Regions from separate parts of the Microbacterium wangchenii genome, predicted to be linked through region 1. Evidence: predicted binding sites of a transcription regulator. Region 1 holds the regulator's gene; each other region holds the start of a gene.

Evidence for each region. Region 1 encodes HrcA, which represses chaperone genes, less so after heat shock. Its sites were predicted from a motif close to TTNGCACTCGNNNNNNNCGAGTGCNAA; they were not measured.
Region 2: a site for HrcA is predicted at 7,478-7,504, ahead of groES (co-chaperone GroES). Genes of this name have one in related genera too.
Region 3: a site for HrcA is predicted at 1,372-1,398, ahead of E4K62_RS12950 (Hsp20/alpha crystallin family protein). Genes of this name have one in related genera too.

What each region holds. Positions count from the first base shown of each region.
Region 1 covers NZ_CP038266.1:1,995,708-2,006,024, reverse strand. Annotated here, with positions in the region: gene E4K62_RS09610 (ExeM/NucH family extracellular endonuclease) at 1-2,984, opposite strand, end outside; gene lepA (translation elongation factor 4) at 3,278-5,125, shown strand; gene E4K62_RS09600 (winged helix-turn-helix transcriptional regulator) at 5,132-5,809, opposite strand; gene E4K62_RS09595 (DUF899 family protein) at 5,879-6,601, shown strand; gene E4K62_RS09590 (DUF1990 family protein) at 6,659-7,309, shown strand; gene hemW (radical SAM family heme chaperone HemW) at 7,309-8,526, shown strand; gene hrcA (heat-inducible transcriptional repressor HrcA) at 8,605-9,645, shown strand; gene dnaJ (molecular chaperone DnaJ) at 9,697-10,317, shown strand, end outside.
Region 2 covers NZ_CP038266.1:731,894-742,210, reverse strand. Annotated here, with positions in the region: gene guaB (IMP dehydrogenase) at 1-25, opposite strand, end outside; gene E4K62_RS03500 (branched-chain amino acid ABC transporter permease) at 288-1,601, shown strand; gene E4K62_RS03495 (branched-chain amino acid ABC transporter permease) at 1,611-2,591, shown strand; gene E4K62_RS03490 (ABC transporter ATP-binding protein) at 2,668-3,603, shown strand; gene E4K62_RS03485 (ABC transporter ATP-binding protein) at 3,600-4,337, shown strand; gene E4K62_RS03480 (ABC transporter substrate-binding protein) at 4,561-5,844, opposite strand; gene rarD (EamA family transporter RarD) at 5,993-6,958, opposite strand; gene groES (co-chaperone GroES) at 7,093-7,389, opposite strand; gene E4K62_RS18965 (Hsp70 family protein) at 7,717-9,630, shown strand; gene E4K62_RS03460 (LuxR C-terminal-related transcriptional regulator) at 9,643-10,317, shown strand, end outside.
Region 3 covers NZ_CP038266.1:2,680,375-2,690,691, forward strand. Annotated here, with positions in the region: gene E4K62_RS12945 (sulfite exporter TauE/SafE family protein) at 1-711, opposite strand, end outside; gene E4K62_RS12950 (Hsp20/alpha crystallin family protein) at 841-1,293, opposite strand; gene E4K62_RS12955 (UBP-type zinc finger domain-containing protein) at 1,423-1,785, opposite strand; gene E4K62_RS12960 (DUF2510 domain-containing protein) at 1,803-2,621, opposite strand; gene E4K62_RS12965 (error-prone DNA polymerase) at 2,674-6,126, opposite strand; gene E4K62_RS12970 (DNA polymerase Y family protein) at 6,208-7,797, opposite strand; gene E4K62_RS12975 (hypothetical protein) at 7,798-8,520, opposite strand; gene E4K62_RS12980 (HNH endonuclease) at 8,607-9,104, opposite strand; gene E4K62_RS12985 (M23 family metallopeptidase) at 9,425-10,258, opposite strand.

The DNA of each region.
Region 1 (10,317 bases):
GGCGTCCCGCCGCGGAGGATGTCGCCGCTGATGCGGCCGATGGGCTCGGCGCCGATGACATCCGCCTCGGCGACGTACGCGTCCACGCGGGCTGCGATGTCGGCGTCGGCGGTGTACGCGCCCTTCAGCGGGAACGTCGTCGCGGCGATCGAGACGAGTCGGTCCGCCTGCTCGTCGTAGGCGATCTGCAGCCTGCCCATCGCCTTGCCGTACTCCGACGCCTGGACGACGGGGCGGGTCTGACCTGGGGCGCCGTCGACGGGGACGTCGCACGCGTAGGTCTGGTGCGTGTGCGCCGAGACGATGGCGTCGATGTCGGGCGACACCCCGCCCGCCAGGGCGCCGAAGCCGGCGCGGTCGGCCGCGAGTGCCGCGCAGTCGCCGGATGTGGCGGCGCCCGAGTGGGTCAGCAGGACGATGACATCCGCCGCATCCGCCGCCGTGAGCTCGGCGGCGACGCGGTCGGCGGCCTCCCGCTGGTCGCCGAAGTCGACGTCGGTGACACCGGTGGGATCGACCATGCCCGGGGTGTCCTCGGTCACGGTGCCGATGAAGGCCACCGCCACGCCGTCGACGTCCTGAATGACGTACTCCGCCAGGACGGGGTTCTTCGTGCCCTTCGCATACACGTTGGCGCCGAGGCCGAACGCCGCGCCCGCGGCGCGCTGCGCGGGCGTCACGGCGGCGGGGTCGGTGTTGCCGCCGAAGCGGGGGAGCACGCGGTCGACGAGGTCGTCGAATCCGCGGTCGAACTCGTGGTTGCCCACGGCGCTCACGTCCAGTCCTGCGGCCACCAACGTGTCGATGGTCGGCGCATCCTGCTGGATCAGCGACGTGAAGGTGGATGCTCCGATGTTGTCGCCGGCCGACACGAACAGCGTGTTCGGGTTCGCTGCCTCGTGCGCCCGCACCGCTCCGGCGATGACGGCGGCACCGGCTTCGTCCCCCGACGGGTTGGCCTCGAGGCGGCCGTGGAAGTCGTTGATCGTGAGGACGTCGATCTGCGTGGGCGCTGCGGTTCCGGCAGCCAGGCCCACGGTGATCGGGTCGTGGTCGCTCGAGCGGTAGGGGCCGGGCTGCTCGAACAGCGTCGGGAACGAGTTGTGCCGGCTGTACTCGAGGTACAGGGCCTCGCCGGAGTTGATCCCCCAGATGTCCGCGCCGGTGGCCCGCGCGACGGCGGCCTCGTTGAGGAGAACATGGTCCAGGGAGCCGGAGAGGGAGTCGAAGGAGTAGCTGGACTCGCCGAGGTCGAAGTGCGCCTCCGCGTCGACATAGCCGGCGTCGAAGAGCACCTGCAGCGGGTCCTCCTGACCGTAGGAGTTGAAGTCCCCGACGAGGACCACCGACTCCGTGTCGCCCTGGATCGTGTCGACCCATGCCGTGAGCGCTCCGGCCTGCGCGACGCGCGTGGCGTTGGACGCGCCCTGCCCGTTGCTGTTCTCCTCCTGATCGCCCGGAGCATCGGTGGCAGGGGACCCCTTGGACTTGAAGTGGTTCACCACGACGAGCACGTCCTCGCCGCCCGCTGCCGGGGCGAACACCTGCGCGATCGGCTCGCGCGCCTGCTCGAACGGCTGTCCCGGCGCGGATGCGGTGCCCAGCGCCTGCGCCGTGCCCTGCGGGGTGACGAGGGCGGGCTGGTAGATGATCGCGTTGGTGATGACGTCCTGCAGCGCGATGTCCGGAAGCTGCGCCGAGGATGGGACGGCGGCCCACTTGTCGCGCCCGGCGCCGGCGTTCAGCGCCGCGACGAGACTGGTCGTCGCCTCGTCGGCGGACTCGCCGAGCTTCGCGGAGTTCTCGATCTCCATGAGGCCGACCACAGACGCGTCCAGCGCGTTGATCGCCGCGACGATCTTGCTCTGCTGGCGCTGGAAGTCCTCCTCTCCCCACGCGCCGCGCTGATCGCATCCGTCGCGCACGGTGACCGGATCGCCCGAGCGGTCGGAGAAGGCCCGGCACGTCGACGTCTGGTCGCCGAGGGTCGTGAAGTAGTTCAGGACGTTGAAGGAGGCGACGCTGATATCGCCGCCGACCGGCGCGGGCGCGTCGGTGCGGGTGTTCTCGAAGATGACCCCGTCCTGGCCCGAGCCGTCCCCCACGATGTGCCGGGTGGGCGTCAGACGCCATGCGTCGAAGCGGAAGTCGGCGATCACCGGCTCGCTGAACGTCACGCCCGCGCCGACGATGACCGGCTCGGCGGTGGAGAGGTAGGGCGGCGTGCTCGTGTTCGACGACGTGCCGAAGGTGCCGGACGCGCCGTCGTCCAGGAGCACGAGCCGCGCGGCGTTGTCGGCGGCGACGGCGGCGGCCTCCGCCGAGCCTGGACGCGCGGCATCCGTCGGCTGCCGCAGTGGCTCGCTGCCCGCCGCCAGCGCGACGTCGCCGAACCGGTTGATGCCGTACGTGTCGGTCACCGTGAACGTCTCCGGGGCGGGCAGCACGAGCATCGACTCGATGCTCTCGCGCGGTGCCGGCTCCGATGGCCACGGGGTGGTGATGGGAAGGGGCGGTTCGCCGTCGGCGATGACCTGTGCGCCGCCGGGGGAGACTCGCAACTGGGTGAGGCCCTGGAACTCGCCGGCCTCACCGGTCACGCGGACCGTCTGGCCCGGGGCTACCTCGCCGACGGCGCCCGGGGCGTACACGAAGATCGCGTCCGAGGCCGCGTGGGCCGGAAGATCCAGCGCGCCGCCTGTGCCAGGGGTCTGGATGACGTAGCCGTCGTACCCGCCGGTGGCGTAGTGCGCGGTGACGACGCCCTCGGTGGTGACGGTCCGGCCGGCCCAGGGCGTCGCGTCGACGGTGCCCTGGATGTCGGCGATCGGAACGGCGGTGGGGGCGCCCGCGGCGGACGCGGGGATGCCGAACGCCGCCGTGCCGAGAGTCAGGGCCGCGGCGAGCGCGGCGGACAGCGCCGCACGCCCCCTCCTCCCCGTGCGCGTCGGACGGTGGGCAGGGACGAGGGGATGCGTCGTCACAGGATCTTCTTCCGAGAGGGAGCGCACGCGTTCGTTGCGATGCGCCCGCAGATGGGGAAGGTCGGGGGGACCTGCGTCCGATCCTAGGGACGCCCTCCGACACGCGGTTTCGGCCCTGTGAACAACTCGTGGCGATCGGGCGACGATCCTCCTTCGCGCCTCGAAAGTGCATCACCTCGGCGAAAGTGCACCGAATCCGATGCACTCTCGCCGACTCGATGCACTCTCGGCGGGAGGGCCGGGAAACGACGCTGCCCGTTCCTCAGGCGCCGCCCCCGTAGAATCGACGGGACATGTCACCCCGTGCCCTGAAGCCTCTCGAGCCGTCTGCGACCCCTCCCGAGCTGATCCGCAACTTCTGCATCATCGCCCACATCGACCACGGCAAGTCGACGCTGGCCGATCGGATGCTGCAGATCACCGGTGTCGTCGCCGACCGCGACATGCGCGCCCAGTACCTGGACCGCATGGACATCGAGCGCGAGCGCGGCATCACGATCAAGAGCCAGGCCGTGCGCATGCCGTGGGCGTCCGAGTCCGGCACCTACGCCCTGAACATGATCGACACGCCCGGTCACGTCGACTTCACCTACGAGGTCAGTCGGTCCCTCGCCGCATGCGAGGGGGCGATCCTGCTCGTCGACGCTGCCCAGGGCATCGAGGCCCAGACCCTGGCGAACCTGTACCTGGCGCTGGAGAACGATCTGCACATCATCCCCGTGCTGAACAAGATCGACCTCCCCGCCGCCGATCCGGAGAAGTTCGCCGCCGAGCTGGCCGGCCTCATCGGCGGCGAGCCGGAGGACGTGCTGCGGGTCAGTGGGAAGACCGGCCAGGGCGTGGAAGAGCTGCTGGACCGCATCGTGCAGGAGATCCCCGCGCCGCGCGGCGACGCCGACGCCCCCGCGCGCGCCATGATCTTCGACTCGGTGTACGACGCGTACCGCGGCGTGGTCACGTACGTGCGCATGATCGACGGCGCACTGGAACCGCGCGAGCGCATCCAGATGATGTCGACGAAGGCCACCCACGAGCTGCTCGAGATCGGGGTCTCCAGCCCGGAGCCCGTCCCCACCCGGGGGCTCGGCGTCGGCGAGGTCGGGTATCTCATCACGGGCGTGAAGGACGTGCGCCTGTCCAAGGTCGGAGACACCATCACGACGGCGCGCAAGCCCGCCACCCAGGCCCTGCCGGGCTACACCGACCCCAAGCCGATGGTGTTCTCCGGGATCTACCCGATCGACGGCAGCGACTACGGCGACCTCCGCGAGGCGTTGGACAAGCTGAAGTTGTCGGATGCGTCGCTCCAGTACGAACCGGAGACCTCAGTCGCGCTCGGCTTCGGGTTCCGCTGCGGCTTCCTGGGTCTCCTGCACCTCGAGATCATCACCGAGCGGCTGTCCCGTGAGTTCGATCTCGACCTCATCACCACCGCACCGTCGGTGACGTACGAGGTCACGACCGACACCGGCGAGACGATCTCGGTGACCAACCCCAGCGAGTATCCGGATGGGCGCGTCGCAGAGGTGTCCGAGCCCATCGTCAAGGTCGGCATCCTCCTGCCCAAGGACTACGTGGGCACCGTGATGGAACTGTGCCAGTCGCGCCGCGGCTCGCTGCTCGGCATGGATTACCTCAGCGAGGACCGCGTGGAGCTGCGGTACATCATGCCGCTCGGCGAGATCGTCTTCGATTTCTTCGACCACCTGAAGAGCCGGACGCAGGGGTACGCGAGTCTCGACTACGAACCGGCCGGCCAGCAGACGGCCGACCTCGTGAAGGTCGACATCCTGCTTCAGGGCGAAGCGGTCGACGCGTTCTCCTCGATCGTGCACCGTGAGAAGGCCTACGCGTACGGCACGATGATGACCGAGCGCCTGCGCAAGCTCATTCCACGGCAGCAGTTCGAGGTCCCGATCCAGGCCGCGATCGGCGCGCGCATCATCGCCCGTGAGAACATCCGGGCGATCCGCAAAGACGTTCTGGCCAAGTGCTACGGCGGCGACATCACCCGCAAGCGCAAGCTCCTCGAGAAGCAGAAAGAGGGCAAGAAGCGCATGAAGATGGTCGGTCGCGTCGAGGTGCCGCAGGAGGCGTTCATCGCCGCGCTCTCCGGCGACGTCGAAGGCAAGCAGAAGTAGCGACGCTCACCCGGCCCGGAAGAGGCCGATGAGATCGGCGACCGCGTCGCGGTCGCCCGCTATGACGACCTGCTCGGTGGCCTCGGCGGACGCGAGCGGCGTGCTGCCGAAGAGCAGTTCGCTCCACGCCGTCGCGTCGGCGCGGACGGATGTGGGGGCGCCGGACGCGGGGAGGCCCGGGGTGACGGTGAGACGCCCATCGGCGGAGGTGACGGCGTAGCCGAACGACGGCGAATCGGTGACGCGCTCGTCGTAGAGCACGAGGGCGAGGGGAGCGACGGACGCGGACGTGGCGGGGGCCATCGTCCGCATCGCGAGCACGACGCCGTCCGGGGTCATCCCACCCTCGGTCTGGGGCTCGGGCCCGCTCGTGTACCACCGGCCGAGCGATTCGAGCACCGGTTCCAGGCCGCGTCCCCAGTCGGTGGCCCGGTAGATCCGGGTGCGCCCGAGATCGGGGAGCACGACCTTCTCGATCACGCCCGATCCGGTGAGCGCACGCAGCCGCTCGGTGAGGACGCTCGGGGTGATGCCGCGCACCGAGGCGAGCAGGTCGGCGAACCGCTTGGGGCTGAGCATCACCTCGCGGGCGATGATCAACGACCAGCGGTCGCCCACGATGTCGAGCGCGTTGGCCGCGCGACAGGCGTCGCCGTGCTCGGCGTAGGTGTGCTTGATCGGCACGTCGGCCTGCCCTCCCGAGATGTCGTCGCAATCTTTACACGACTGGACGATAGGTTTATCGTACGTCGCATGGACGCACCCCGCACACCACTGCCCCCCATCGTCGACGGCGAGGAGTGGGACCGCCGTCGCGCCGTCCTGCTCGCACGCGAGAAGGCGCACACTCGCGAGGGCGACGCGATCGCCGCGGAGCGCCGAAGGCTCCCGATGACGGAGATCGACCCGGTGACCCTGAGGGGACCGAGCGGAGAGATTTCGCTCCTGGACATCTTCGACGGCCGCGACGAACTCGTCGTCTACAAGCACATGTGGTTCGACGGACAGCCGTTCGAGGGGCAGTGCGAGGGGTGCACGATCAGCATCTGGGACTTCCGGGATGCGGTCTACCTCCGCGAGGCCGGGGTGTCGTTCGCCGTCTTCACGGAGGGCCCGTACGAAGAGGTCGCACCGTTCCGGGAGTTCATGGGCTACGTGCATCCCTGGTACTCCACGCGCGGCATCAGCGACCCGGCGATCGCCGGCGGGGGAATGATCGCGTGCTACCTGCGGGACGGTGACCGCGTCTTCCTCACGTACGAGACGTACGGGCGCGGTGTCGAGACGATCATGAGCTCGCTGCACCTGCTGGACCTGACCCCCTACGGGCGCCGCGAGGAGTGGGAGGACTCCCCGGAGGGGTGGCCCGTCTCACCGCACTCGTTCTGGCGCAGCGAGGGGCGGCCGACGGCGCAGTGGACGCGGCCGGGAGTCACGCCCGTGCACAGCCACGAGCACGCCCACGTGCATCCCTGACGCCGCGGCCGGAGCGCTCGCAGACATCACGCGGCAACGCGAAGTAGCCTGGAAGGCATGCGCCGCGGGACTTTTCGAGACGAGACGGTGGACTACGCCGCCGTGGGGGGCACGCAGGCCCCCGACCTCCTCCAGTACCCGCCCGAGCGCTCGATCCCGGCCGAGGAGAGCTGGCGGATCGGCAGCGGCGAAGACCGCTTCACCACCGCGAGCGAGGCGCTGCTGTCGTGGGCGGCGCAGCGGGAGGGCGGGCTCACGATCACCGATGTGCGGCCGGCCCCCGGGCCCATGTACACCGGGGTCGGGTACGACGCCGAGGGCAATCCGATCGCGCCCAGCCGCCTGGAATCCGAGCAGCGGTTCGACGCCGAGGGCATGCCGTTCGTGGCACCGGGGACGACCGTCCGCCTGCACGGACGCGTGCGGCGCCTGCGCGCCGACGCGGAGCTGCGGGTGATCTCCGTCGTCGAGGAGCCCCGCCGGGTCGGGTTCATCCTCGGCACCGTGGGGGATTCCGTCGTGAGCGGCGAGGAGTTCTTCCTGGTGGAGTGGCGCGACAACGACGAGGTGTGGTTCACCGTGCGCGCCTTCGATGCACCCGCCGCGCTGATCTACCGTCTTTATCCGCGTCTCGTCCGCCACCGCCGGCGCGAGCTCTTCCAGCGTTACCTGCGGGCGATCTCGCCGCTGTACGCCACGTCGTCCTGATGGGCGCCGCCCTTCCTCTCGGCGACCCGGCGCCCGCCGACGGCGCGCTTCCGGCCGACCTCCACACGGATGCCGGCGCCGACTTCGGCGTCTACCTGCACGTGCCGTTCTGCCGCGTGCGGTGCGGGTACTGCGACTTCAACACCTACACGTCCTCCGAACTGCGCGGTGCTCGGCAGGACCAGTACGCCGACACGCTGCTGCGCGAGGTCGCCCTGTCGGTCGGCGTCATGGCGGCCGCGGGACCGCTGCGCGCCGCATCCACCGTCTTCCTCGGCGGCGGCACACCCACGCTCCTTCCCGCCGGCGACCTCGCGCGCATGCTCGACGGCGTGCGCGGCGCGTTCGGCTTCGTGCCGGGGGCCGAAGTGACGGTGGAGGCCAACCCTGACACCGTGACGGATGCGGTGGCCGCCGAATTGGCCGCGGCCGGGGTGACCCGCATGTCGATCGGCATGCAGTCCACCCGCCCGCACGTGCTGGCGGCGCTGGATCGCACGCACGATCCGGCCAACGTCCGCACGGCCGTCGCCGCCGCCCGCCGCGCAGGACTGGACGTCAGCGTCGACCTCATCTACGGCACGCCGGGGGAGTCGCTGGAGGACTGGCGCGCCTCGCTGGAGGAGGCGATCTCGCTCGAGCCCGACCATCTGTCCGCCTACGCGCTGATCGTGGAGGACGGCACGAAGCTGGCCCGTCAGATCCGCCGCGGGGAGTTGGCCGAGCCCGACGATGACCTCGAGGCCGACATGTACGAGCTGGCCGACGACCTGCTCGGCGCGGCCGGCCTGGAATGGTACGAGGTCTCCAACTGGGCACGTGGGCCCGAGCACCGCTCCCGTCACAACCTCGCGTACTGGCGCGGCGCCGACTGGTGGGGCTACGGTCCGGGCGCGCACAGTCATGTCTCCGGCCTGCGGTGGTGGAACGTGCGTCATCCCGCCGCGTACGCCGCCCGGCTCGCGCAGGGCACGTCGCCGGCGGCGGGGCGGGAACGGCCGGATGCGGCATCCCGGCGCCTGGAAGAGGTCTTGCTGCGCTCGCGCATCCGGGAGGGCTACCCGGTCGCGGAACTGCTCGGCGAGGGGCGGCACGCCGTGGCCGGTCTCGTCGCCGACGGCCTCGTCGAGGGCGCCGACGCGGTGCGCGGTCACGTCGTGCTCACGCGGCGGGGTCGCCTGCTCGCCGATGCCGTGGTGCGCACCCTCACGCAGTGAGCCTCGGCGGCCGTTCGGACTTCTCCGCTAGAATTGGCACTCAGAGTGTAAGAGTGCCAGTCGGTGGAGAGGAGTGCCATGGTCACCGAACGCGGGCTCCAAGTGCTGCGGGCCATCGTGCAGGACTTCGTCGACACGAGGGAACCGGTCGGCAGCAAGGCGATCGTGGAGCGGCACGCGTTCGGCGTGTCGGCGGCCACCATCCGCAACGACATGGCGCTGCTGGAGGACGAGGAGCTCATCATCGCTCCGCACACCTCCTCCGGGCGCGTACCCACCGACAAGGGCTACCGCGTCTTCGTCGATCACCTGGCCGAGTTGCGTCCGCTCTCCGGGGCACAGCGCTCGGCGATCGCCTCCTTCCTCGACGACTCCGGCGACCTCGACGACCTGCTCGGACGCACGGTCCGGGCCCTCACCCGGCTCACGGGCCAGGTCGCCATGGTGCAGTACCCCTCGTTCGCCACGGCGAACGTCACCCACGTCGAGCTCGTGAGCCTCGGCGGTGGCCGCATGCTCGTGGTCGTCGTGACCGACACCGGACGCGTGACGCAGCGGATGGCCTTCTCCCGCGAAGAGCCCACCGACGCCGACCTCGCGCAGCTGCGCAGCCGCATCGGCGGTCTCGTCGTGGGGCATTCCGTGCGGGATGCGTCGGAGCGACTTGCCACGATCCTCAGCGGCGGCGCGACCCCTGCCGGCGGCGTCGATGCGATGGCGCAGCCGATCCTGCGGGTCCTGGCCGAGGAGCTGGAGGAATTCCGGCAGGATCGCCTCGTCATGGCCGGTGCCGCCACGCTCGCGCGCCGCGAATCCGACTTCCGGGGCAGCATCTACCCGCTCCTGGAGGCGATCGAGGAGCAGGTGACGCTGCTGCGCCTGATGAGCGAGATGGTCGCCGACGATCAGGGCCTGTCGGCGAGTATCGGACGTGAGAACGAGCCGTTCGGCCTGACCGAGGCATCCGTCCTCGTGAGCGATTACGACGCACCCGCCAGCGGCGCCCGCGTCGGGCTGCTCGGTCCCACCCGGATGGACTACCCCTCCAACCTCGCGGCGGTCCGTGCCGTCGCGCACTATCTGACCCGGATGCTCGAAGAGGACGAGAACGGCCGCTGAGGCGCATCCGGTCTCCGAACGATCCCGCTGAGAGCGGGCAGGAAGGCGACTGTGGCTGACCATTACGAGGTCCTCGGCGTCGCGCGCGACGCGGCACCCGACGAGATCAAGCGCGCGTATCGGCGACTGGCACGCGAGCTGCACCCCGACGTCAACCCCGGTGAGGATGCGGCGGAGCGCTTCAAGCTCGTCACGCACGCGTACGACGTGCTGAGCGACCCGGATCAGCGCCGCCGGTACGACATGGGCGGCGACTCGAATCCGTTCGCCGGCGCGGGTGGGGCCGCGGGATTCGGTGGCTTCAGCGACATCTTCGAGACCTTCTTCGGCGGTGCCGGCGGCGGCGGACGCGCCGGCCGGCCCCGGTCGCGGCGCGAACGGGGTCAGGATGCGCTCGTGCGGGTCAACCTGGATCTCGGCGACGTCGTCTTCGGCACGCACCGCGACCTGGAGGTCGACACCGCCGTGCTGTGCGAGACGTGTCAGGGTTCGTGCTGCCAGCCCGGCACATCCGAGGTCACGTGCGACATCTGCCACGGCAGCGGGAACGTGCAGCGCACCGTGCGGAGCCTCCTCGGCAACGTCGTCACCTCGCAGCCGTGCACCACGTGCCAGGGCTACGGGACGACCATCCCGTACCCGTGCGCGACCTGCCAGGGTCAGGGGCGTGTG
Region 2 (10,317 bases), 1.3 Mb from region 1:
AGCCGAAGGGGTCGTGGTTCTCCATGGTTCTCCTGCGCGCGCGGCGCGTTGCTCGAGGGACGACGACGGCCGGCGCGAAAGTCCGCGCTCTACAGATTCTAAGGCGACGCGGGGAAGGAAAATTCCCCCGGATGACTCCGATCGCCCGTGTAGTGCGTAGTATTCCAGACCGGTCACGCGTCATTGCCGTGAGGTAGGTGAAACACGGCCGACACATTACGCTCGTAGCGTCGTTCATCACTGCCGATACGACCCGAACATCGGCTTTGTCGCCGACTGGAGGATCTGTGAGTCCCACGACCACTGCGGCGCGCCGAAAGCGCGCGGGAGCGCTCCCCGCCTTGTTCGCGCTTCTCCTGACGTTGCTCGGAGTGTTCGCCGGCTCGGCGCCCGCCGTCGCGGCCGAGGACGACCCCTATCGCATCAGCGGCAACGTCCAGCTCGACGGCGAACCGCTCGAAGGCGTCATCCTGGTCATCGACGGGCCGGGGGGTGATCAGGAGGCGGAGACGGATGCCGCGGGCCAGTGGCGCGTCGGCGTCCCCGAGCGCGGCGAGGAGTACACCGTCACCCTCGACGAGGACACGCTCCCCGAGGGCATCGCCGTGGTCGACCCCGAGGACGACAGCCCCAACGTGAAAGAGGTCGAGGTCGGCGCCGGCGGCCGCGTCACCGTGAACTTCTTCATCGGCGAGGGCGAGCGCAACGTCACGAGCTTCTTCGACCAGCTCATCCAGCGGACCGTGCAGGGCCTGAACTTCGGCCTCACGCTGGCCCTGGCCGCCGTCGGGCTCTCGCTCGTGTTCGGCACCACCGGCATCTCCAACTTCGCCCACGGCGAGATGGTCACGTTCGGCGCCGTCGCGGCCCTGTTCCTCGTCGGGCTGTCGCTGCCGTGGTGGCTCGGGTTCCCCCTGGCGGTGATCCTGGGGGCGGTGTTCGGGCTCGTGATGGACATGGTGCTGTGGCGGCCGCTCCGACGCCGACGCGTCGCGGTCGTCCAGCTGATGATCGTGAGCATCGGGCTGTCGCTCACGCTGCGGTACATCTACCAGTTCTTCATCGGCGGCGGCACGAGCCAGCTGCCGTTCTCCTCGGCACCGAAGATCAACCTGTTCGGGTCGGTGCAGATGAGCGTCATCGACATGGTCTCCATCGGCATCTCCCTCGTCGTGATCGTCGCCTTCGCCCTGTGGCTGACCCGGTCGCGGCTGGGCAAGGCCACGCGAGCCATCTCCGACAACCCGTCGCTTGCCTCCGCATCCGGCATCGACGTCGACTTCGTCGTCCGGGTGGTGTGGATCGTGGCCGGCGCGATGGCCGCCCTGGCCGGCATCCTCTATGCGTACTACCGCCCCGGCATCAAGTGGGACATGGGGGCGCAGGTGCTGCTGCTGATGTTCGCCGCCGTCACCCTGGGCGGCCTGGGCACGGCGTTCGGCGCCCTCATCGGCGCGATCGTCGTGGGCCTGCTCGTGGAGGTGTCGACCCTGTTCGGCATCCCGTCCGACCTCAAGTACGCCACCGCACTTCTGATCCTGATCGTCATCCTGCTGTTCCGACCGCAGGGTATCCTCGGCCGCCGCGAGAGAATAGGTTAGGCGCGAACCATGGACTGGCTTCCCATCCTCTCGAACACCGCATCCTCGATCCTCAGTCCCGCCACGATCGGCTACGCGCTGGCGGCCCTGGGCCTGGCGGTGCACTTCGGCTACGCGGGCCTCATCAACATGGGCATCGCCGGCTTCATGGCGATCGGCGCCTACGGCTACGCCATCTCGATCCTCTCCTTCGGGCTGCCCTGGTGGGCCGGAGCGCTGGTCGGCCTGGGGGCTGCGGCGGTGTTCGCCCTGATCCTCGGCATCCCGACGCTGCGGCTGCGAGGCGACTACCTCGCGATCGTCACGATCGCCGCCGCCGAGGTGGTGCGCCTGCTGTTCCTCACGACGGCCTTCGACGAGTTCACCGGCTCCGCCGACGGGCTCAGCGGCTACCACACGAGCTTCCGCGCCTCGAATCCGCTGCCCGACGGCACCTATGGCCTCGGGCCGTGGACGTACAACGAGAACGGGTGGTGGGTCCGCATCATGGGCCTGGTCACCCTCGGCATCGCCGTGCTCGTGGTGTGGATGCTCATGCGCAGCCCGTGGGGCCGCGTGCTCAAGGGCATCCGCGAAGACGAGGACGCCGTGCGCTCGCTCGGCAAGAACGTCTTCTCCTACAAGATGCAGTCGCTCGTGCTGGGCGGCATGCTCGCCGCGGCCGGTGGGATCGTGTACGCCCTCCCCTCGGCGGTGAGCCCCGGCGTCTACGTCACGTCGCTGACCTTCTTCGTGTGGACCGCGCTCCTCCTGGGCGGTGCGGCCACGGTGTTCGGACCGCTCCTGGGCTCGCTCATCTTCTGGGTGCTGCAGACGTTCCTCTCCAACGTGCTGCCGGCGCTCGTGCAGGCGGGCTTCCTGCCCTTCATGAACCAGATCCAGGCCGGCACGCTGCGCTTCATCCTCGTCGGCGTCGCGCTGATGCTGCTGGTGATCTTCATGCCGCAGGGCATCCTCGGCAACAAGAAGGAGCTGACCTTTGTCAAATAACGCACCTTCCCCCGGCGGGGACATCCCCGTCGAGCCGACGCCGACCTCCCCCACGCCGCGCGCGAAGGCCACCGGCCTGCACGTGGGCACCCCCGGCCCCGGGGTGAAGAAGGTCGACCCGATCATCGTCGCCGACGACATCACGCGCTCGTTCGGCGGCATCAACGCCGTCGACGTCGAGCACCTGGAGATCCCGCGCGGCGCGATCACCGCCCTCATCGGCCCCAACGGCGCGGGCAAGACGACGCTCTTCAATCTGCTCACGGGCTTCGACAAGCCCAACAGCGGATCCTGGACCTTCGACGGCAAGTCCCTGTCGGGGGTGCCGGCGTACAAGGTCGCCCGTATGGGGCTCGTGCGCACGTTCCAGCTGACCAAGGCCCTGGGCCTGCTCACGGTCATGGAGAACATGAAGCTGGGCGCGACCGGTCAGCGCGGCGAGCGGTTCTTCCAGAGCCTCATCCCCGCGATGTGGCGCCCGCAGGACGCCGGGATCGAAGAGCGCGCGGAGGGCCTGCTGCGCAAGTTCAAACTCGACGCGAAGGCCGACGACTTCGCCGCTTCCCTCTCCGGAGGCCAGCGCAAGCTCCTGGAGATGGCGCGCTCGCTCATGACCGAGCCCACGCTCGTCATGCTCGACGAGCCGATGGCCGGGGTGAACCCCGCGCTGACGCAGTCGCTGCTGGACCACATCCTCGACCTCAAAGACCTCGGCATGACCGTGCTGTTCGTCGAGCACGACATGCACATGGTGCGCCACATCGCCGACTGGGTGATCGTGATGGCCGAGGGCCGCGTGGTCGCCGAGGGCGATCCGGAGTCGGTCATGAAGAATCCCGCCGTGATCGACGCCTACCTGGGCGCGCACCAGGAGCTCGACCTGGGCGTGGTCACCGGCCGCATCCCGGTCATCCTGGCCGATCCGACGACGGATGCCGCCGCATCCGAGAGCGCCAGCGCCGCGATCCTCGTGGACGAGGGCGTCGCCGAAGACGAGGAGAACCGCCGATGAGCACGGTCGCCACCGACACCGCCGTCGTCGTCATCGACGACGTCCACGCCGGCTACCTCCCCGGCGTGAACATCCTCAACGGCTGTTCGCTGACCGCCTCCCAGGGGGAGCTGGTCGGGATCATCGGCCCGAACGGCGCGGGCAAGTCCACGCTGCTGAAGGCGATCTTCGGGCAGGTCAACGTGCGCTCGGGGAAGATCCTGCTCGAGGGCGAGGACATCACCGGCCTGAAGGCGAACAAGCTCGTCGGGCGCGGGGTGGGCTTCATCCCGCAGAGCAACAACGTCTTCCCCAGCCTCACGATCGAGGAGAACCTCCAGATGGGGCTGTACCAGCGCCCCAAGGCCTACAAGGAGCGCCTGGAGTTCGTCACCGGCATCTTCGCGGAGCTCGGCAAGCGGCTGAAGCAGCGCGCAGGGTCGCTCTCCGGCGGCGAGCGGCAGATGGTCGCCATGAGCCGCGCGCTCATGATGGACCCGAAGGTGCTGCTCCTGGACGAGCCGTCGGCCGGTCTCTCGCCGGTGCGGCAGGATGAGGCGTTCATCCGGGTCTCGGAGATCAACAAGGCCGGCGTCACGTGCATCATGGTCGAGCAGAACGCGCGCCGCTGCCTGCAGATCTGCGACCGCGGCTACGTGCTGGACCAGGGCCGGGACGCCTACACCGGCACCGGCCGCGAGCTCCTGAACGACCCCAAGGTCACCGAGCTGTACCTCGGCACCCTCGGCCAGTAGCCCGCTCGCCCCGCCCCGCCGCCCCGCGGCCATCCGCGCGCCCGCGCCGCCCGCGCCGCCCGCGCCGCCCAGTGCTCCGCGAGACTGCACGCACGTGACGAGACCGCGACATCATGTCGCGGTCTCGCCGGTGGCGTGCAGTCTCGCGGATCTGGGGTGGGCCGGGCGGGCACGGGGAAGGGCCCCGGTCGAAGACCGGGGCCCTTCCGTGTGGATGCTGCGATCAGCCCTCGTAGGCGGAGTAGTTGTTGTCCTCGCCGTACTGGTAGATGCCGATCGACGCCTCGGTCGGGTCGCCGACCTCGTCGAACGTGATCGGACCCGAGATGCCCTCGTAGTCGGCCGTGCCGCCGTCCAGGATGATCTGGGCGCAGTCGGCGTACGTGGAGCACGTCTCCCCGTCACCCGAACCACCCGAGACCTCGATGAGCTTCTCCGCGATATCCGCGGAGTCGGTCGACCCGGCCGCGAGGGCCGCGAGGGAGAGCAGGATCGTGGCGTCGTAGGACTCGGCCGCGTAGCTGTAGTCCTCCAGCGCCGGCAGACCCTCCGCCTCGACGAACGCGTCGAGCTCGCCGGTGAAGTCCGCGATCGAGTCGATCGACAGACCGGGCAGCGTGCCCTTGGCGCCCGTGAGGGAGCCGGCCGGGAACGCGTCGGCGAAGTTCTTCAGGTTGCCGTCGACGAAGTACAGGTCTTCGGCCGGGTACGACCCGAACAGGCTCGGCAGGATCGTGGCGACCTCGTCGAACGTGATCAGCGCGATCGCGTCGGGGTCGGCCGCGAGAACCTCGCTGATCTGCGTGTCGAACGTGGTGTCACCGGTGTTGTACGTGGTCTCGGCGACCACCTCGCCACCGGCGGCCTCGAAGGCCTCGGAGACGTACTTGGCCAGGCCCGTACCGTACGAGTCGTTGAGCACGATCAGGCCGAGGGTCTGGTTGCCGTCCTCTGCGATGAGGTTGCCGAGCACCTCGCCCTGCAACACGTCGGAGGGTGCGGTGCGGAAGTACAGGCCGTTGTCCTCGTACGTCGTGAACTCGTCGGAGGTGTTCGCCGGCGAGAACTGGATGACGCCGGCACCGGTCACCTGGTCGATGAACTGCAGCGAGACGCCCGAGGACGCGGCGCCGATGACGGCGGAGACGTCCTCGGCCAGCAGGCGGGGGATCTCGGTCTCGTAGGCCTTGTTGTCGGTGTCGCCTGAGTCGCCGAAGACGACCTCGAGCGACAGACCCGTCTCGTCGGAGATCTCGTTGATCTGCGCCGCGGCGTAGCCGACGCCGGCCTCTTCCGGCGGGCCCAGGAAGGCCAGGGTCCCCGTCTGGGGAAGCGCCGTGCCGATCTTGAGGTCGAGCTCGCCGCCGACTTCGGAGGAGTTACCGCCGCCGGTCTCGGCGGCCTCTCCGCCGCCACCGCCGCACCCGGCCAGGAAGAGCGCGCTGACACCGGCCACGGCGATGGCGCCGAAGACCTTGCCCGCACGCGAACGTGTGAAGACGCTCATGATGCTCCTTGCTGTGTATGAACGCTGGCCGACTCGGGCGCCGACCCAGTGCCCCAAACCTAGTCCGCGGGCCATCTCGCCGGTATTGCCGTTCGTTAACGATGTGTAACGGCGCCCAAATCGTTATGTGCGGATGCTGCGGCCTGACTCAGGCCGGTTCGGCGACGTCCGCGCCCGCCCGCCGGCCGCGACGCGCGGCCGCGACGGAGTCGGCGGTCAGCACGATGAGGGCGACCCACACGAGGGCGAACCCGATCCACCGCTCCACCGGCATCGGCTCGCCGAACACCCACACCCCGATCGCGAACTGCAGGATGGGCGCCACGAACTGCAGCATCCCCATGACCGTCAGCGGCGTGCGCCGCGCGCCGGCGGCGAAGAACAGCAGCGGGGTGGCGGTGACCACGCCCGCGAGCAGGAGCAGCACGGCGTGAACAGGGCCGGCCGTGAACAGGGTGAGCCCGGAGATCGCGGCCACGACGGCGAGCTGCACGAGCGCTATGGGGGTGAGCCACGCCGATTCCAGCGTGAGCCCGCTGACGGCGTCGACGGCCGGGCCGATGCGCTTTTTCACCAGGCCGTACAGGCCGAAGGAGAACGCCAGGCTCAGGGCGATCCAGGGGAACGCGCCGTAGCCGACGACGATGACGACGACCGCGACGGCGGCCAGCCCGAGGGCGAGCCACTGGGTGAGGCGCAGGCGCTCGCGCAGCACGAGAACGCCCAGCACGACCGTCACGAGAGGGTTGATGAAGTAGCCCAGGCTCGTCTCCACGACGTGGCCGCTGAGGGTGGCCAGGACGTAGACCATCCAGTTGATATAGATGAGTCCGCCGGCCAGGGCCGTCCAGCCGAGCAGTCTCGGCTGCCGGAGAATCGCCCGCAGCGGCCGCCACGCACGGGTGACCGCGAGCAGGACCACGCAGAACACCAACGACAGCACGATCCGCCACGCCACGAGCTCCCACGCCCCGGTGGGCAGGAGCGAGACGAAGTACAGCGGCAGGATGCCCCACAGCAGGTACGCGGTGAAGGCGTACGCCCCGCCGGTCAGTCGCTCGCGGGCCTCCGACGGTGCAGGTGCGACGGGGGCGGGGGGCGTCGTCCGATCCACTCCCCCAGCCTATGGGCGTGCGCCGACGCCGGGCCGGACATCACGCCGCGCGCACGAGCGCGTGACCGCGGAATCCTGCCACGCACGCGAAAGCCCCGGATGCCGAGGCATCCGGGGCTTTCGGAGAACTGGTGTCAGCGGACGACGACCGCGAGGACGTCGCGAGCCGAGAGCACGAGGTACTCGTCGGCGCCGAACTTGACCTCGGTGCCGCCGTACTTGCTGTAGATCACGCGGTCGCCGACGGCGACGTCGAGCGGAACGCGGTTGCCGTTGTCGTCGATGCGGCCGGGTCCGACGGCGACGACCTCGCCCTCCTGCGGCTTCTCCTTGGCGGTGTCGGGGATGACGAGACCACTGGAGGTGGTCTGCTCAGCCTCGACCTGCTGGATGACGATGCGGTCCTCGAGCGGCTTGATGGAAACCGACACGGTCTACCTCTTCTTTCTTCACGCTTCGGTACAGAAGACTCGTTAGCACCCGCGCGGGGTGAGTGCTAACGCCAGTGTACGGAAAGAGCTGGCACTCACGCAACGCGAGTGCCAGCCCGGCGACGGATGCGGCACCTGCTGCCGAGCCCCGGGCGCCGGCCACCCTTCCCATCCATGCGGGCGTGTGCCACAATCCAACACACGTCGATGCGCTGGGGGCACGCATCGGCCATTGGGACATCAGTGGGGATGAGCCTGGGCTTTCCCTTGCTGGCGTACGGAACGAGCGCGGGGGCCCCTCGGGGCAGCTTCGTCCGGGGGGAAGAAATGAATGGTCCGTACTATTTGGCGATCGATGTCGGCACCAGCCGGACATCTGCGGCGATCGCGAGGTTCGCGCCGGACGGCAGTCTGCTGGCCACGCCGTTCCCGCTCGGGCGCAGCGGCGACAACGCACCCACGGTGGTGTTCGCCGCCGACGGCGAGCTGCTGTTCGGCGACGCGGCCGAGCGGCGGGGGCATACGCAGCCGGATCGCCTGATCCGGGAGTACAAGCGCCGGATCGGCGACGACGTGCCGATCCTCGCCGCCGACCGCGCCTTCGCGCCGGAGGAGCTGTACGCCCGCACGGTGGACTGGGCAGCGCGCGCCGTCGTGGAGCGCGAGGGCGGATCCCCCGCGCTGCTGGCGATCACGGTGCCCGCCGCGTGGGGCGAGTACCGCAGCGACATCGTGCGGACGGCGCTGTCGGAGCAGGGTTGGCGCGGCGTCGTGGTCATCACCGAGCCGGAGGCCGCCGCCCGCCACTACGAGTCGACCAATCCGCTGCCCGAGGGCCGCGTTCTCGCCGTCTACGACTTCGGCGGCGGCACCTTCGACGCCGTCGCCCTCCGCAAGGACGCGGATGGGGCCGTGCGCATCGTCGGTGCACCCGCCGGCATCCCCGACCTCGGCGGCGCCGACTTCGACGATGCCCTCGTGCGCCACGTCGTGCGCACGGCGCGCCTGGACACCATGGCGCTGGCCGGCGACACGTCGGGGCGGATGGCGCTGGCGGCGCTGCGGCGGGAGTGCGTGGATGCCAAGGAGTCGCTGTCGTTCGACTCCGAGGCCGTCGTGCCGGTGCTGCTGTCGGGCGACCAGCGCAGCGTCCGCCTGAGCCGCGACGAGTTCGAGGTCATGATCGCCGACGACCTGGACCGCACCGTCGACGCGTTCGAGGACGCCCTCGAACGCGCCGGGGTGGACCTCGACGATGTCGACGCGATCCTGCTGACCGGCGGGACCTCCCGCATCCCGCGCGTGGCGCAGGTGCTCTCGGAGCGGTTCGACCGCCCGATCGCCCTGGACGCCGACCCGAAGGCGATCATCGCCCTGGGCGCTGCCCGCGCGGCCGCCGACGCCGCCCGCGCCGCAGCCGAGCCCGCCGACGATGTGCCGGCGCTCGTCGTCGAGGACGACGCTCCCGCGCTCCGGCCCGAGCCCGCCGCAGGTGCCGCGCGGCGCAGCTGGTTCCGGCGCGCACCGGTGGCGGCGTACCTCACGGTGGGGGCGGCGGTCGTGCTGGCGAGTCTCGGCGTCGCCGGCGCCCCGACACTGGGCACCGCCATCGTGGGAGCCTCCGACCGTGCCGATATGACCGCGGCGCCCGAGGCCGCGGCCGCGGATGCGGGCCCCGGTGACCACAGCGCCGCCCAGCCCGCCGAGTCGGCGGTGGAGCCCGTCGCCGAGGCGGAGGGCGCCCGCCCCGAGGGCACGACGTGGCGGCGCACCCCGGCCAAGAAGCCCGCCTCGGCGACGCCCCCGCGCACTCCCGGCAGCTCGACGCGTGCCGCCGCGCAGGGGCGGGCCGCGCAGGGGACCACACCCGCCGGCGGTTCGGCGGCCACCCCGCGCCCCTCCTCCGGCTCCCCCTCGGGCTCGACTCCCGCCCCCACACCCGGCGGCGGGGATGCGACACCCGACCCCGGCCCGACCGACCCCGGCCCCTCCGATCCCGGCCCCACCGATCCCGGCCCCGCCGATCCCGGCCCCGCCAATCCCGGCCCGGCCGACCCCGGCCCCACCGACCCCGGGCCCAGCGACCCCGGCGGCACCGGCGGAGTGGACACCGGCGGAGGCGACACCGGCGGAGGCGACACCGCGGAGACACCGCCCGCCGATCCCCCGGCGGAAGCGGATCCGACGCCACCGCCGGGCGGCGAGCCCTCACCGACGCCCACCGCCGGCGTGCCCGTGTGACGCGGGCCCGACATGGCGTCCACGCTCACGCCGCCCGCCGATGCGGCCGGTGGTATCCCGATGGTCCTTCCGCGTCCTGCGCGCACCCACATCGACGCCGTCGTCGCTGACGACCGGCCTCCGCGGCTGGTCCTCGTCGGCACCGCCGGGTCGGGTAAGACGCGGCTGCTGCAGCGGCTGCACGCGGAGTTCGCCACGCAAGGCCGCACTCCCGTCAGCGCGGGCCGCGACCTCGCGCACGTACCGGCGAACGACGTGCTCGTCATCGACGACGCGCACCTCCTCTCCCCCGACGACCTCGCCGCGCTCGGCCGGCGCGTAGGCGACCCGGACGCAGCGCTCGTCCTGGCGATGCGACCGTGGCCGGTGCCGCCGATGCTCCGCGAGATCGCCGACGCGCTGCATCCGGCCATCGTGCTGGGGCATGTCACGCACGCGGACGTGGTCGACGAGTGCACCCGGAACGGGCGGGCGATCGCCCCGCGGTGCGTGGACGGGGTCCTCGAGCTGGCGGGTCACCTGACCTGGCTCGTCTCCGAGGCGCTCGGCGTGCACGACGCCGACTGCACCGAGGATGACGCGCACCCGGGTGTGCGGGAGGAGCTGCGCGACCTCATCGCGCATCGCATCGCCGGTCTCGACGAGGAGCTCCGGCATGCGCTGGAGAGCCTGTGCCTGTCGCCGCAC
Region 3 (10,317 bases), 680 kb from region 1:
CAAGAGGTAGAGCGCTCCCACCACGGTGAGCACGATCACGAGCCGCTCGAAGACCTCCTGCCGCAGACGCCGGGCCAGCACCCGGCCGGCCAGCGCTCCCACGATCACGGCGGGAAGCAGCCACAGGTCGATCCACAGGCTGTCGACCGAGAACAGCCCGAGCGCGGCGGCGAAGGGCACCTTGCCGATATTGACGACCGCGAAGAACCACGCGGCGGTGCCCAGGAACGCCTTGACGGGGAAGCGGGCCGCCAGGAAGTACATCGACATGACCGGGCCGGCGGCGTTGGCGACCATGGTGGTGAACCCGCCGAGGGTGCCGTAGACGGCCGCCGCGGGCCACCCGCCGCTGGGCTCCCGTCCGCCGCGCGCTGCCGCGTACCGTCGCCACAGGGTCACCGCCACCACGAGCAGGAGCAGGACGCCGATGACGCGCCGCACCCCGACGTCATCGGCGACGGCGAGGAAGACCACGCCGAGGAGGATGCCCGCGAGCACGGCGGGAATGAGCCGCACCAGCATGCGCCATTCCGCGTGCCGGCGGTACGTCCACAGGGCGAACATGTCCCCCACGATGAGCAGCAGCAGGAGGGTGGCCGTCGATTCGCGGGCGGGGAGGACGGCGGCGAACAGGGCGACGGCGAGCGTGCCGGCGCCTGGGAGCGCGGTCTTCGACAGCCCGACCACGACGGCGCCCAGCGCCAGTAGCATCCACGAGACGATCGTGAGATCGTCGAGGGCGACGGCACCGGTCACCGTCCCAGGCTATGCCCCGTGACGCCGCGGCTCGGACACGCGGAAGGGGGCGAGCCCGACGGCCCGCCCCCGCGCATGATCGCCTTACTGCTCGATCGGCTGTGGTGCGTCCGACTCGTGTGCGCGGATCGTGGCGTCACCGGCCTCGGTGGACACCTCGATGCGGCGCGGCTTGGCGCGCTCGCTCACGGGGATCATCACCGACAGCACGCCGTTGCTGTACGACGCGCTGATGCGATCGGTGTCGATGCCCTGACCGAGGTTCAGCTGACGCACGAAGGTGGCCGCCTCCCGCTCACGGGTGATCCACTTGACGCCCTCGCCCGAGGCGAGCGTGCGCTCGGCGCGGATCGTGAGCAGCTGGCCGTCCACATCGATGTCGACGGAGCCCGGATCCACACCGGGCAGGTCGGCGGTCAGAACGTAGTGATCGCCATCTCGGTACAGGTCCATCGGCATCCGCCGCGGACCGCGACGGGTGTCGAACAGGGCCGACGCGAGTCGGTCGAAGTCACGGAAAGGGTCGGTGCTCGCCATGGTTCCTCCTTCTCTGCGCGTGCCGGTCAGGCCGGCGGTGTGTCCAAGTTGAGCCTGGTCGGCTCAAGTGCGATCAGATTAGCACTCGGCAGGGTCGAGTGCCAAGAGGTCTCCGAGAGGGTTCCGGGGTCAGCGACCAGCCGCACGGGCGGCGAGCTGGCGGCGCCAGTCGGGCGGAACCCGGCCCTCCGGGCCGGGCGAGGGCTGGGACTCGGGCCTGCTGGTCGGGGCCGCCAGATCCGGTCCGTCGACCATCGCCTCCTCCTGGTAGTCCCACCACCAGTCCTCGCCGGGCTCGAAGCTCTGGATGTACCGGTGACCCGTGCTGTGCCAGTGGGCGGTGGCATGCCGCGACAGGGAGTCGTCGCAGCATCCGACATGCCCGCACGCCGCACAGCGGCGCAGATGCACCCACCACCCCCCGTGGGCGTCGCAGTCGATGCATCCCGCCGACGAGGGCGGGGCGGTGGGGTCGATCTGAGCCGGAGTCATCCCTGCTCCCGGGGGTGTTACGGGGCGAGCGGGCTGCCGCCGATGCTGCTGTCGTAGACGGCGGCGAGGGCGAACAGCTCGTTGAGGAGGTAAGCGGCGAAGACCACACCGAGGATCAGGCCTCCCACCGACACGGCGATCCAGGCCCACACCGGGCCCAGGCCCTTACCGGTCTGACGGCGCAGCACGACGCCGCGGCCGATGACGTACACGCCGTTGCTGATCACCAGGGCGAAGAAGATCCACGCCCAGTGGAACGGCTTGTCGATCCCGCGCGCACGCAGCGCGCGCCAGTCGAGGTAGGCGAAGACGATCTGCGCGGCGATGACGGCGTAACCCAGGAGTGTCAGCAGCAGGCTCGCGCCGGCGAACGATGCCACCCACTCCGCCGACGCGGAACCGCTGGGGTCGAGCGCAGCGGCTCGCAGGAGACCGTTCCAGTCCAAGAAGAACACCGGCACGACGCCCACCAGCGGCAGGAACACGATCAGCCAGATCCACGGCGTGTCGGTCGGGATGTCGCGTCGCACCGGCGCGGGGGCGGCGGGCGCCGCCGACGGGTAGGACGGGTAAGCGGCGGGCGCCGAGGAGTAGGCGGCAGGCGCCTGCTGCTGGTACGGCGGGTACGCGGCGTTGGCCTGGGCACTGTTGGTCGGAGCCGCGGGCGCCGGATTGGCGGGCTGGGCCGGGGCGGCAGGCTGGGCCGGGGCGGCGGCAGGCGCCGGGTTCGCGGGCTGGCGCGCTTCGGTCCACGCCGTGCCGTTCCACCAGCGGTGAACGGAGGGGTTGTCGGGGTCGGCGTACCAGCCCGGGGGGAACTGCTGTGCGTCGGTCATGTCGATCCTTCCGAAGTGCCCGTGTTCGGGTCGAGTCTAGGGGTCGCCGAACTCAGCGGAAATCACGGGATGAGTGCGCCACGCCCACCCTCAGGTCATCGAATCGATCGGCGACGAGGTTCGTCACCCCCTCCACCGAGCGCTCCAGGATCCCGCGGACGATGAGGGCCGGCGACTCCCGCACGATGCGTCGGTGACGGTCCCACACGCCGACCGAGCAGATCACGTTGACCAGCCCGTGCTCGTCCTCGAGGTTGAGGAACGTGATGCCCGATGCCGTCGCCGGTCGCTGCCGGTGGGTCACGAGCCCGGCGACCTCGACCCGGCGGCCGTTCTCGTGCGTGCGCAGCTCGCGCGAGGTGAGCACTCCGCGCGCGTCGAGCTGGGAGCGGTAATGCGCAAGCGGATGATCGCCCGGCGAGATGCCGGTCGCCCACAGGTCGGCGGCGAGCACCTCGTAGCTGGTGGGGTCGGGGAACAGGGGCGGCTGCACCGACACCATCGACTCGGGCAGGTACTCGGCGCGATCCTGTGCGGCCGAACCGGCGCTCCAGATCGCCTCCCGGCGCGTGATGCCGAGGCACTCGAAGGCACCCGCGGTGGCGAGGGCCTCCAGCTGCGCGGCGGTGAGTCCGGTGCGGCGCACCAGGTCGCGCAGATCGCGGTACGGACCCGACGCCTCCCGCTCGGCCACGATGCGCTCGGCCGCCTTCGTGCCGATCCCGGTGACGGCGGCCAGCCCGAGGCGCACGGCGAACCGCCCGTCCCGGCGGTGCGCCTCCGACTCGTCCGGCTCGGTGGGGTCGAAATCGCCCACCGGCGGCTGCACTCGCTCGGCGCACGCCTGCCGCCCCGTCGGCGGAAAACGAGGGGATCGATCCGCAGCATCCTCGGTTCCCGGGATCCCCTCGGAATCCGCGTGCGGTTCGAGGAGGGCTTCGACTCCCGAGCGCAGCAGATCGGGGCGGCGCACCTCGACGCCGTGCCGGCGGGCGTCGGCGCTGAGGGTCGCCGGTGAGTAGAACCCCATCGGCTGGGCGCGCAGCAGTCCCGCCAGGAACGCCGCGGGGTAGTGCAGCTTGATCCACGAGCTGGCGTACACCAGCAGCGCGAAGGAGAGGGAGTGGGATTCGGCGAAGCCGAAGTTCGCGAACGCCTGGATCTTGTCGTAGATGCTGTCGGCCACCTCGCCGGTCAGGCCGTTTCGGGCCATGCCTGCGTACAGCTTCTCGCGGAGCTTCTCGATCCGCTCCACGCCGCGCTTGGACCCCATCGCCCGGCGCAGGAGATCGGCGTCCTCGGCCGTGCAGTCCCCCACCGCCACGGCCATCTGCATGAGCTGCTCCTGGAACACCGGCACGCCCATGGTCCGCTCGAGCACCGGGCGGAGCTTCTCGTGGGCGTAGGTCACCTTCTCCTGCCCGAGCTTGCGCCGGACGAACGGATGCACCGCACCGCCCTGGATCGGCCCGGGCCGCACGAGCGCGATCTGCACGACGAGGTCGTAGAACCGCCGCGGCTGCAGGCGCGGGAGCAGTCCCATCTGCGCGCGGGACTCGACCTGGAAGACCCCGATCGAATCGGCGCGGCACAGCATGTCGTAGACGGCCTTCTCCTCCTTGGGGATCGTCGCGAGTTCCCACTCCTCCCCCGTGGCGTCGCGGATGAGGTCGAAGCAGTACTGCAGCGCGGCCAGCATCCCCAGGCCCAGAAGGTCGAACTTCACCAGCCCCATCCAGGCGGCGTCGTCCTTGTCCCACTGGATGACCGTGCGGTCCTCCATGCGCGCATGCTCGATGGGCACGACCTCCCCCACGGGACGGTCGGTGAGCACCATCCCGCCGGAGTGGATCCCCAGGTGCCGCGGCGCCTTGAGCAGCTCGGTGGCGTACGCGAGCACCTGATCGGGGATGTCGTGGTCGGCGCCGGTGTCCAGCGCCGCCCCCCAGCGCTCGACCTGCTTGGACCACGCGTCCTGCTGCCCCGGCGAATGCCCGAGGGCCTTGGCCATGTCGCGCACGGCGTTCTTCGGGCGGTATTGGATGACGTTGGCCACCTGCGCGGCGCGGTCGCGGCCGTATTCGCGGTACACCCACTGGATGATCTCCTCCCGGCGGTCGGAGTCGAAGTCCACGTCGATGTCGGGCTCCTCGTCGCGAAGGCTGGAGAGGAACCGCTCGAAGGGCAGGTCGTAGGCGATCGAGTCGACCGCGGTGATATCGAGCAGGAAGCACACCGCACTGTTGGCCGCCGACCCACGGCCCTGGCACAGGATGCCGCGGCGCCGAGCCTCCTGCACGATGCCGTGCACGATGAGGAAGTAGCCGGGGAAGTCCTTCATCTCGATCACCGCGAGCTCGCGCTCGATGCGGTCGCGGTCCTTCGGCGTCAGATCGGGGTACTTGCGCGGCACCGCCTCCCACACCAGGTGCCGCAGCCACGTCATGGGCGTGTGCCCCTCGGGAACCTGCTGCTTCGGCAGCGCGGGCTTGGCCCGCCGCAGGGGGAAGGCCAGCTCGTCGGCGAGCGTCACGGTGCGCGACACCGCGCCGGGGTAGCGCGCGAAGCGGCGGGCCATCTCCGCGCCCGAGCGCAGGTGCGCGCCGGCGTGGGCGGGCAGCCATCCGTCGATCTCGTCCAGGCCGCGGTTGGCGCGGACGGCGGCGACCGCCGCGGCGAGGAGCTCCCGTTCGGGCGCGGCGTAGTGCACGTTGTTGGTGGCCAGCACCGGAAGCCTCCGCTCGGCGGCGAGGGCGGCGAGCACGTCGTTCTGGCGGGAATCGAGCGGGTTGCCGTGATCCATCAGCTCCACATGCACCGCCTCCTGGCCGAAGAGCCCGACGAGCCGGTCGAGCTCCGCGGCCGCTGCATCCGCCCCGCCCTCGGCGAGCGCGCGGCGGACGGTGCCCTTGCGGCATCCGGTGAGCACCGCCCAGTGCGGATCGCGCGGACCGCCGGAACGCTCGGCGAGCTCGTCGAGGTCGTACACCGGCCGGCCCTTCTCCGCGCCCCGCAGCTGGGCGGCCGTGATCGCCGCCGCCAGACGGTGGTACCCCTCCTCCCCGCGGGCCAGGACGAGCAGGTGCGATCCGACCGGATCGGGTTCGCCGTTCTGCGGCCCTGGGAGCTCCAGCGACAGCTCGGCGCCGAACACCGTGCCCAGCTGCAGCGCCTCGGCCGCCTCGGCGAAGCGGACGATGCCGTAGAAGCCGTCGTGGTCGGTGACCGCGAGGGCGTGCAGCCCCAGCCGCTCGGCCTCCTCGGCCAGTTCCTCGGGCGAGGAGGCGCCGTCGAGGAACGAGTACGACGAGTGCGCGTGCAGCTCCGCGTACGGCACCGTATCGGCGGGACGGTCGATGGCCGGGGGGACATAGGGCCCGCGCTTGTGCGACCACGCGGGGCTGTCGCCGCCGTCGGCGCCGGCGGGAACGGGGCGCGGTCGGCGCCGGTCGCTGAGGGTGCGCTCGATCTCCGACCACGGCACGGGCGGGTTATGGAAGCCCATCAGCTCCCCTCTCCGTGCGGCCTCGCCGGCGCCGGCCCCGGGGGTGCCGGCGACGCGGAGGGGCGGCGGGCGGAGCGAGGGTCAGTCATAGCGCCCCTCCGCGGTCCACGCGCCGTCCTCCTCCACCAGCAGCCACGCCGTTCCGTCGTCGTCGACCACCTGGAAACGGTGCGCGCGACGACGGCGCGCCGCATCCCACCCCCGCTCGCGGATCGGCCACGGCCCCGCCCATGAGCGGATGCGGCTGCGCCGCGCCCCCGCGGCGAGGAAGGCCGGCGGGGCGCTCAGAACCTCCCGCTCCCCCACCACCACCGTCGCCCCCGCGACGTCGGTGACCTCCACCGTTCGCGGCTCGGGGTAGACGGTGGTCGGCAGCGGATCGGGCAGGCTTCCCGGCCACGGGCGCGCACGTTCCTTCGCCACGATCGCCCGGTCACCCCACGGCACGAGCACCTGCCGCTCGACCAGCCAGCGACCGCCGCCGATCGCCGGGGTGAGCACGCCCCGGTGACCGAGCATCGCCTGCACGCGCGAGAGGGCGTGGTGCACCCGTTCCTCGGGGCCCGAGCCGAACAGCCCGATCACGTGATGGGAGGCCTCGTCCACGGCCTCGGGCGAGATCCGCACGCGCGCGACGCCGCTGCCCAGGATGCTCTGGGCGTCTTCGGCGAGCTGCCATCGCACCCGGTCGACGACGGCTGCCGCATCGAAGGATCCCGGATGCAGCCACACCCGTTCGCTGCGCTCCCCGCGGTCTCCGGTGAGCTCGACGCGCAACTCCGTGCACACCAGCCGTCGCTCGCCCAGCGCCGAGACGAACTCGTCGGCGGCGATGCGCATGCCGAAGGCGATCTGGTCGGCCAGTTCCAGAGGCGGCTCGAAGACCACCTCACGGTGCAGCTCAGGTGGCGGGGTGCGCGGCTCGATCGGGCGGGAGTCGCGTCCGCCCGCGAGCGCGTGCAGCCGCACCCCCTGTTCGCCGAACCGTTCGCGCACGCGGTCGACGCCCATCGCCGCGAAGGCACCGAGAGTATGCACGCCCAGCCGCGCGAGCAGCTCGGGGAGACCGGCCTCGCGGGAACCCGAGCGTCCCGGCGACCCCGCCGGGAACCCGGTGGAGGCATCGAGGACGGCCACCGACAGCGGCGCGAGGAATTCCGCCGCCTCCCCCGCCGGCACGACCAGTACGGGATCGTCGGGGCGGGCGGCTCGGGCGGCCAGCTGGGCGGTGAACAGCCCGTCGGCGATCCCCGCGCACACGGCCGCCACCCCGCCTTCTCGAAGCGCGGTCACGAGGGTGCGCGCCGCCTCCGCCTCTCCCCCGTAGTAGCGGGCGGGCCCGCGCGCCCGCAGGGCGCACAGCCCGGGACGCACGATCTGCACGCCCGGGGCGAGTTCTTCGATCCGGGCGACCAGAGGCGCGAAGGCACGCGCATCACGCACGGGATCGGCCGGGACGACGCTCAGCCCCGGACAGGCCGCTTGTGCGTCTCGCCGGCGCTGGCCACGTCGTACGCCCGCGGCCCTCGCCGCATCCGAGCACGCCACCACGACGTTGTTCTCGAACACCGCGACGGGGGCGCCGGGGTCGAGCGCGGCGCCGTCCAGAAGGAGTGCGGTCACCGGCCAGTCGGGGAACCACAGCACGAGACTGCGCACGGGTGACAGCACTCAGCCCACCGCCCTCACCTCGGACAGCTCCGGCACCGCCTCCAGGCGGGGCCGCGCGGCGGCGGCCGGCCCGAGAAGCGACACGGTGCCGTCGGCGGCGGGCAGCAGCATCCGCGCCCTGCGCGCCGTCGGCGACCGGCGGCTCGTCACCGACACGGTCAGTTCGCGTCCGGCGAGATACCCGTGCCCGGCGCCCAACCCGGCCCAGCGCGGATCGGCGACGTCGATCGCCGCCTCCGCCTGCGGCCACGGCCCCTGCACGAGCAGCACCGTCCCGCGGTCGCGCAGGCGGGCCGCCAGACGAGACACCGCGCTCTCGGTCACGCGCGCCGGCGGACGCACGGCGACCACGGGCATCACTTCGGCGATCGTCGCGGTGATCGCCAGCCACCGCGGACCGGGCTCGGGCACGAACACGAGCCGGTCGAGGTCGAGCCCGTACCGCTCGGCGGCCTCGGCGCCCAGGTCGGGCATGCCCACCGCCGCACACCAGGCGCCGTCCTGCGAGGGCCGGGCCATCAGCGCCAGCAGCAGGGCGGTCGAGGACGCGAGGGCGTAGGCGGATCCGGGGCGCAGCCCGCCGCCGGGGAGAAGGCCGGCGAAGGCGGGGTGCGTCGGCAGAACGGGGGCGTCGAGGCGACGGCCCTGCATCCGCTCGAGCTGCGCACGCAGCTCGCTCACGTCACGCAGCGCCTCCGCCTCGGTCCGCACGATCGCCCTCACTCCCACAGGCTAGAACATCTGTTCTAGGGTCTCAATCCCGTGGTTCGAAGATACGAACGGCCCCCGACATCCGGAGGCGTCGAGGTTCAGGCGGCCAGGGCCAGGTAGGGCTCCCAGCGCGGATCGGCGCGATCGGTGCCGCGCACCGTCCACTGCATCCCCCGCGGCGGGCCGGGGATCATGCGCAGCTCCCACGACATCTCCTGCGGCGTGCGGTCGCCCTTGAGGTTGTTGCAGCGCAGGCAGCAGGCCACGAGGTTCTCCCACGAGTCCGCGCCGCCGCGCGAGCGGGGCAGGATGTGGTCGATCGTGGACGCCGCCTTGCCGCAGTAGCCGCACCGGTGCGCGTCGCGACGCAGGACGCCCCGGCGCGTCACCGGCACCCGTCGCGCGCCCGGCACGCGCACGTACCGGGTGAGCAGGATGACGGCGGGACGGTCGTAGCTGTTCATCGCCCCCCAGACCGGATCACCCTCGACCCGTTCGATGACGGTGGCCTTGTCGTTCATGACGAGCACCAGCGCCCGCTTGAACGACACGACCGCGAGCGGCTCGTAGCCCGCATTGAGCACCAGTGTGCGCATTCCGCTTCCTCTCGAATGGCCGGGACGGATTCTCGGATATTCGACGTGCGACGGATCAAGGGGTGCGAGGGCATGAAAAAGGCGCTGTCTTCACAGACAGCGCCACGATGTCACGGCGGGGCCGCGGCATCCGATTCCATGATGCCGAAGGACGAGCAGGCCGAGCGCATCCGTGGTGCGGATGCGAGGTGTGCTGCCCATCGGCGACCTCCGCTTTCTCTCAGCGTCGCTGACAGGGTAACCCACGGGGGCGGGAGGCGGGATCGGCTGCGGGCAAACGCGCTGCGGCGTGTCGGGCGGCGGTGATCCACCCAGGAGCGTCAGCTCGCGTTGACCTGCAGCCAGCCGTACGGATCGACGACGGAGCCGTTGACGTGCACCTCGAAATGCAGGTGGCACGCGGTGGAGCTGCCGGTCGAGCCGACCACTCCGATGAGCTGACCGGGGGCGACCGTCTGGCCCGACTGCACGACACGGCTGCCGTAGGTCATGTGGCCGTACAGGGTGCTCACGCGCTGGCCGTTGATGACGTGGTCGATCGTGACCGCCACGCCGTAACCGCCGAAGCTCTCCTGGGACACGCGCACGACACCGCCGGCGGCGGCGAACAGCGGCGTGCCGCATCCGGCCAGCAGGTCGACGCCCTGGTGGTAGCCGGAGTCGCCCAGCCCGCGGCCGAGCCGGTAACCCGACAGCGGCCAGCGCACTTCGCCCGAACCGGGCGCGGTCATGGACAGGTCGACCGACGAGAGCGTCGTCACCGGAGTCGCGGCGGCGCGGGCGCGGGCACGCTCTGCGGCGGCTTCGGCGGCCTTCTTCTTCTCGATCTCCTCGGCCGTGGTCGCCGCGTACGAGCTGCGCTCGAGCTGCATTCCCGACACGTCGGATGCGACCACGAGCGTCTGGGCGTCATCGGCGGACATCTGCTGGAGGGTCTGAGGCTCCTCCTCCGGCTGCCACGCCGCGTAGGCGGGGAGCGCGACGGTGGCGATCAGGCCGGCGACCATGGTCAGGATGGCGGCGCTGCGCAGCGGGGTGGTCTTGCCCGATCGCACCCGCGCCGGCGCGGAAGGTCGCTCGACGGCGCGCGGTGCGCGCGCGACGGGGCGCGTCTTCTCACGGGGGGATGTGCGCGCTCGGGTTCGGCGCGTCATGTCGGTGATGTTCTGCTCGGGTGCAGATTCCACCGGCTCGGTCTCTTCAGCCAATAGTT